2 linked regions of the Streptacidiphilus albus JL83 genome follow. The protein of the gene in region 1 interacts with the protein of each later gene in a pairwise test. Links are inferred from orthologs where the notes say so. Each region holds a gene or a part of one and is shown in the gene's direction. Other genes may lie near its edges.

Region 1 (3,725 bases):
CCATGCCCTACGGCAGTTGGCAGCAGGTCACGGCGAGCGCGGTGGACGGCCCGGCCGGGACGGTGCTGCTCACCCTGGGCATCAACGGCCGAACCGCCCTCACGGTGGTGGACCACGCGCCGGGGCCGCTGCTCCGGCCGGGCGGCGTCGGCCTCCGGGTCGACAACTCGGAGCTGTACTTCCGGGACTTCACCGCCACCCACCCGGCGGGCTGACCGACGGCCGCCCGGCGCCGCCCCGATCCCGGGGAGCGCCGGGCGGCCGGCCCGGCCGGACCCCGGCGCGAAACTGCCGTCCGGGGGAGGCCGGGGCTGCGGTAACCTGTCGCCATGCGAACCGCGAGCCTGCTCCTTAGCCTGCCGCGCTGACAAGGACCGACCCACCCCCGGCGGTGGGGTCGGAGTCGGCGTGGCGACCCCTCCTGCGAGGGGTCTTTCTGCGTTTTAGAGGGCTGCAGCTCGGAGGCTGCACGGTTCTGCTGGTGGACGGGTCTGGTACGGCCCGCCCGAACCCCTGATGGAGTTTGAGGACGATGAGCGAGACCACACCCGAGGCGCCCGAGGCGTACCGCTACACCCCCGCGCTGGCGGCGCGGATCGAGAGCCACTGGCAGGACCGCTGGGAGCGCGAGGGCGTCTTCAACGCCCCCAACCCGAGCGGCACCCTGGCCGACGGCACGGACGTCGCGGACCGTCCGCACGCCTTCATCATGGACATGTTCCCGTACCCCTCGGGCAGTGGCCTGCACGTCGGCCACCCGCTGGGCTACATCGCGACCGACGTCTACGCCCGCCACATGCGGATGACCGGTCACAACGTGCTGCACACCATGGGCTTCGACGCCTTCGGCCTGCCGGCCGAGCAGTACGCGGTGCAGACCGGCACCCACCCCCGGGTCACCACCGAGGCGAACATCGTCGAGTTCCGCCGCCAGCTGCGCAGCCTGGGCCTGGGCCACGACCTGCGCCGCTCGGTCGCGACGATCGACCCGACGTACTACAAGTGGACCCAGTGGATCTTCCTGCAGATCTTCAACTCCTGGTACGACCCGGAGGCGCAGCAGGCCCGGCCGATCGCCGAGCTGGTCGCCCGCTTCGAGCGCGGCGACCAGGCCACCCCGGACGGCCGCGGCTGGTCCGAGCTGAGCCCGGCCGAGCGGGACGAGGTGCTGAGCGACTACCGGCTGGCCTACATCAAGCAGGCCCCGGTCAACTGGTGCCCCGGGCTGGGCACGGTGCTGGCCAATGAGGAGGTCACCGCCGACGGCCGCTCCGAGCGCGGCAACTTCCCGGTGTTCAAGTCCAACCTGCGCCAGTGGATGATGCGGATCACCGCGTACAGCGACCGGCTGATCGACGACCTGGACCTGCTGGACTGGCCGGACGCGATCAAGCTGCAGCAGCGCAACTGGATCGGCCGCTCCGAGGGCGCCAAGGTCGACTTCGCCGTGGCCGGCCACCCGGACGCCGTGGTCACCGTCTTCACCACCCGTCCCGACACCCTGTTCGGCGCCACCTACATGGTGCTGGCGCCCGAGCACGACCTGGTCGACGGCATCGTGCCGGACGCCTGGCCGGCCGCGCCGTCCGGCGAACTGCCGGCCGAGTGGACCGGCGGCCACGCCACGCCGGCCGAGGCCGTCGCCGCCTACCGCAAGCAGGCCGCCGCCAAGTCCGAGATGGAGCGCTCCGCCGAGGGCCGCACCAAGACCGGCGTCTTCACCGGCGCCTACGCGGTCAACCCGGTCAGCGGCGAGCAGGTCCCGGTGTTCATCGCCGACTACGTGCTGGCCGGCTACGGCACCGGCGCGATCATGGCCGTCCCGGCGCACGACACCCGCGACTTCGCCTTCGCCCGCGCCTTCCGGCTGCCGATGCGCTGCGTGGTCGAGCCGAGCGACGGTCGCTCCACCGACCCGGTCGAGTGGGACGACTCCTTCGACTCCTACGACGCGGCGATCATCGACTCCGCCAACGCCGAGGTCTCGCTGAACGGGCTGAGCGTCACCGAGGCGAAGAAGGCCGTCACCGCGTGGCTGTCCGGGCGCGGCATCGGCGAGGGCACCGTCACCTTCAAGCTGCGCGACTGGCTGTTCAGCCGTCAGCGCTACTGGGGCGAGCCCTTCCCGATCGTCTACGACGAGGACGGCGTGGCCCACCCGCTGCCCGCCTCGATGCTGCCGGTCGAGCTGCCGGAGATCGACGACTACTCGCCGCGCACCTTCGACCCGGACGACGCCGACACCTCCCCGGAGACGCCGCTGTCGCGCCGCGAGGACTGGGTCAGCGTCGAGCTGGACCTGGGCGACGGCGTCCGCCGCTACCGCCGCGAGACCAACACCATGCCCAACTGGGCGGGTTCCTGCTGGTACGAGCTGCGCTACGTCGACCCGGACAACGCCGAGGTCGTGGTCGACCCGGTCAACGAGCAGTACTGGATGGGTCCGGACGCGGCCAAGCCGGCCGGTGGCGTCGACCTGTACGTCGGCGGCGCGGAGCACGCGGTGCTGCACCTGCTGTACGCGCGCTTCTGGCACAAGGTGCTGTTCGACCTGGGCCACGTCAGCTCCGGCGAGCCCTTCCACAAGCTGTTCAACCAGGGCATGATCCAGGGCCAGGTCTACCGCGACGAGCGCGGCTTCCCGGTCCCGGCGGCCGAGGTCGAGGAGCGCGACGGCGCCTGGTACTTCGAGGGCGAGCGGGTCAGCCGGGAGATCGGCAAGATCGGCAAGTCGCTGAAGAACGTGGTCGCCCCGGAGGAGGTCACCGGCGAGTACAGCGTGGACACCCTGCGGCTGTACGAGATGGCGATGGGCCCGCTGGACGTCTCCCGTCCCTGGGACACCCGCGCCGTCGTCGGCTCCTTCCGCTTCCTGCAGCGGCTGTGGCGCACCGTGGTGGACGAGGAGACCGGCGCGGTCGTCGTCACCGACGAGGAGCCGGACGAGGCCACCCTGCGGGTGCTGAACAAGGCCATCGACGGCATCCGCAAGGACATGGCCGGGCTGCGCTTCAACACCGCCGTGGCCAAGGCCACCGAGCTGAACAACCACCTGGTCAAGCGCGGCAGCACGCCCCGGGTGGTGGCCGAGCAGGTGGTGCTGCTGGTCGCGCCGCTGGCCCCGCACATCGCCGAGGAGCTGTGGTCCAAGCTGGGCCACACCGAGTCGCTGGTGCACGAGACCCTGCCCGAGGCGGACCCGGCCTACCTGGTCGACGACACGGTCACCTGCGTGGTGCAGGTCAAGGGCAAGGTCAAGGCCCGGCTGGAGGTGCCGCCGGCCATCGGCGACGCCGAGCTGGAGGCGCTGGCGCTGGCCGCGCCGGGCGTGGTGGCGGCGATCGACGGGGCGGAGGTGCGCAAGGTGATCGTCCGCGCGCCGAAGCTGGTGAACATCGTCACCGGCTGAGCGACGGGGGCCGGGGCCGGGTTCAGGGCCGAGCGGAACCCTTGGTTTCCCCCGAGCCGTCCCTGAGCTCCCCCTCAAGCACGAGCCGGCTGTCCCCCCACGGGTCTACCGTGGGGGGACAGCCGTTTCACCGGCCTGCCCGCCGGGCGGAACCGGGCTCGCCGAACGGCTCGTGACGTGCGCGTGGAAGGAGCCCCGTCGTGGAGGCACTGGCAGTCCTGCTCGGCCTGGTCGTGCTGTTCCTGGGCGCTGTCGTCGGCCTGATCAGCTTCGCCGTGGTCAAGACCGGCCGGGCCGTCGGCCGGGCCGTGCCGCA
Region 2 (3,350 bases), 3.4 Mb from region 1 along the record:
GCGCACCGCTGCTGCTCCAGCTCGACGAGCCCTCGCTGCCGGCCGTGCTGGCGGGCCGGGTGCCGACCGCCAGCGGCTGGCAGCGGCTGCGCGCGGTCGACCGGCAGGTCGCCGAGGAGACGCTGCGGAGCCTGATCGGTGCGCTCGACGTGCCGGTGGCGGTGCACTGCTGCGCCCCGGACGTCCCGCTGGCGCTGCTGCGCCGGGCCGGGGCGGCGGCGGTCGCGGTGGACGCGGCACTGCTGACGGAGCGTGACGACGATGCCATCGGCGAGGCGGTGGAGGACGGCCTGGTACTGCTCGCCGGTGTCGTGCCGTCGGTCGGACCGGCGTTGTCGGACCCGGCCGGTAGTGTCGGCGTTGTCAGGACGTTGTGGCGCAGGCTGGGGCTCGACCCGGCGCTGCTGGCCCGGCACGTCGTGGTGACTCCGAGCTGCGGTCTGGCCGGGGCCACCCCGTCCTATGCCCGGCTCGCACTGTCACACAGCGTCACGGCGGCGCAGAGCCTGACGGACAATCCGGAGTAGCCGGAAGGCCCGGTGAGACAGGGGGAGTTGGCGATGGAGGAGAGTCGAGTGGCAGCGGACGCACCCGGGGTCGACGCAGCGGCCGACGCGGCAGCCGGGGAGGCGGCCGACCGTGCCCGGCACGCGGAGCTCGCGCGAGAGCTGCAGGAGCACCGGCAGCGGTACTACGGCAAGGACGCGGCCAGCGTCAGCGACGCCGAGTTCGACGCGCTGATGCGCGAGCTCCGGGCGATCGAGCAGCGCCGCCCGGAGCTGGCCACCGCCGACTCGCCGAGCCAGCAGGTCGGCGGGGCGCTGTCGGAGGACTTCGCCAAGGTCACCCACCTGGAGCGGATGCTCAGCCTGGACAACGCCTTCACCGACGAGGACCTGGACGCCTGGGGCGAACGGGTCGAGCGCGACCTGGCCGGCCAGGAGCACCACTTCCTCTGCGAGCTCAAGATCGACGGCCTGGCGGTCAACCTGACCTACGAGCACGGGCGGCTGGTCCGCGCGGCCACCCGGGGCACCGGCCGGGTCGGCGAGGACATCACCGCCAACGCGCTGACGCTCGACGACATCCCGGAGCGGCTGCAGGACGACAACCCGCCGGCCCTGGTGGAGATCCGCGGCGAGGTCTACATGTCCACCGCGGACTTCGAGCAGTTCAACGCCGGCCTCGCGGCCGAGAACGAGCGCCGCCGCGGGCTGAACGAGCAGCTGCTGGCCGAGGGCAAGCGCCCGCTGGCGATGGAGCACCTCTACTCCAATCCCCGCAACACCGCCGCCGGATCGCTGCGGATGAAGGACCCGAAGGCCACCGCCGCGCGTCCGCTGCGCATGATCGTCCACGGGATCGGCGCCCGCGAGGGCTTCGACATCGACTGCCAGTCCCACGCCTACGAGCTGCTGCACGCCTGGGGCCTGCCCACGGCCAGGCACAACCGGGTGGTCGGCACGCTCGCCGAGGTGAAGGAGTTCATCGCCCACTTCGGCGAGAGCGGACGCCACTCGGTGGAGCACGAGATCGACGGCGTGGTGGTCAAGGTCGACGAGATCGCGCTCCAGGGCCGGCTCGGCGCGACCTCCTCGGTGCCGCGCTGGGCCATCGCCTGGAAGTACCCGCCGGAGGAGGCCATCGGCAAGCTGGACCGGATCCAGGTCGGCATCGGCCGCACCGGACGGGCCACGCCCTTCGCGGTGCTGGCCGAGCCGGTGCTGATCGCCGGATCGATGGTCCAGTACGCGACCCTGCACAACAAGGACGTGGTCAAGAGCAAGGGCGTGCTGATCGGCGACACCGTGGTGCTGCGCAAGGCCGGGGAGATCATCCCGGAGATCCTGGGCCCGGTGGAGGACCTCCGCGACGGCAGCGAGTACGAGTTCGTCATGCCGACCCACTGCCACGAGTGCGGCACCGAGCTGCGCCAGATGACCGAGGGCGACAAGGACTGGCGCTGCCCCAACGCCCGCTACTGCCCGGCGCAGATCCGCGAGCGGATCGCCTACCTCTGCGGCCGGGCCTCGCTGGACGTCGAGGGCGTCGGCTACGTCGCGGCCGTCGCGCTGACCCAGCCGCTGGAGCCGCCGACGCCGCCGGTCGCCGACGAGGGTGACATTTTCGGCCTTTCGCTCGATCAGCTGCTGCCGATCAAGGTGCTCATCCGGGACGCCAAGACCGGGCTGCCGAAGATCGACGAGGTCACCGGCGAGCAGAAGATCGTCTCCTTCTTCGCCAACCTCAACGGCGAGCCGAAGAAGACCACCAGCCTGATGCTGGACAACCTCCAACTCGCCAAGGACCGCGACCTGTGGCGGTTCGTCAACGGCCTGTCGATCCGTCATGTCGGTCCGGTCTCGGCCCAGGCCCTGGCTCGGGAGTTCCGCGACCTGGACCGGATCGCCGCCGCCACCGAGGAGGAGCTGGCGGCCACCGAGGGCGTCGGTCCGACCATCGCCGCCGCCATCGTCCAGTGGTTCGCCGAGGACTGGCACCGCGCGATCATCGAGAAGTGGCGGGCGGCCGGGGTCCGCTTCGTCGACGAGGGCACGGCGGAGGAGCAGGGTCCGCGTCCGCTGGAGGGGCTGACCGTGGTGGTCACCGGCACCCTCGCCTCGCACACCCGGGACGGCGCCAAGGAGGCCCTGCAGCAGCTCGGGGCGAAGGTGACCGGGTCGGTGTCGAAGAAGACCGACTTCGTCGTGGTCGGCGACAACCCCGGTTCCAAGTACGACAAGGCGGTCCAGCTGAAGCTCGCGGTCCTGGACGACGACGGCTTCGCGGTGCTGCTCAGCGAGGGCCCGGAGGCCGCCCGCGGCGCGGCCCTGCCGCTCGGCGGGGCGGCCGACGAGGCCGCCGACGAGACGGCCGGACCGGTGGCCGGGGCGACGGGGGATGTGGCCGGAACCGATGGCTGACGACGTCCGAATCCAGTCCCGGCCACCGGGGCTGACCGATCGTCAAGTTACCTAACGCAAAGGCAAAATGCCCAAGCCCCTGCAAACCACAGCACTATCAAGCCACTTAGGACACCACTGGGTTACGTCCCGTCCAATTTCATATCCTCTTCACAGAGCTGCATTTACGCTTGAAGCAGCCCGTCCGCAGCGGGTACGCGGGGAAGCAAGAGGACCACTTCATGGAGCGCACGTCCAGGTCCGGCCGTGCCGGCCAGTCGCGCAGGACTGGGCAGCCGGTCAGGGTCAGCACGCTCGTCGGCGTGCTCGCCGCAGGCGCAGTTCCGCTGCTCCCGCTGGCCCTGCTCGTCATCAGGAGCGCCCCGCAACTGCTGCCGCTCTTCGCCGTCCCGCTGGCCGTGCTCTACGCGGCCTGGCGGATCGCCC

What was found.
Region 2: the proteins of leuS (region 1) and ligA interact in binary tests that used the Escherichia coli proteins (3 or more experiments, as listed by UniProt). The link is inferred for Streptacidiphilus albus JL83 from one-to-one orthologs.

Annotation. Positions count from the first base shown.
Region 1 is NZ_JQML01000001.1:2,696,306-2,700,030, reverse strand. What follows is about bases 196-3,609. They hold leuS (leucine--tRNA ligase), read left to right. Parts: upstream 196-532; coding sequence 533-3,409; downstream 3,410-3,609. Other genes in these bases: BS75_RS11720 (hypothetical protein), read left to right, coding at 196-215. Outside these bases: more of BS75_RS11720, read left to right, coding at 1-195; BS75_RS11710 (hypothetical protein), read left to right, coding at 3,610-3,725.
Region 2 is NZ_JQML01000001.1:6,113,144-6,116,493, forward strand. The notes cover bases 204-3,242. They hold ligA (NAD-dependent DNA ligase LigA), read left to right. Parts: upstream 204-560; coding sequence 561-2,924; downstream 2,925-3,242. Other genes in these bases: BS75_RS26740 (methionine synthase), read left to right, coding at 204-527. Also shown: more of BS75_RS26740, read left to right, coding at 1-203. UniProt on the Escherichia coli protein: DNA ligase that catalyzes the formation of phosphodiester linkages between 5'-phosphoryl and 3'-hydroxyl groups in double-stranded DNA using NAD as a coenzyme and as the energy source for the reaction.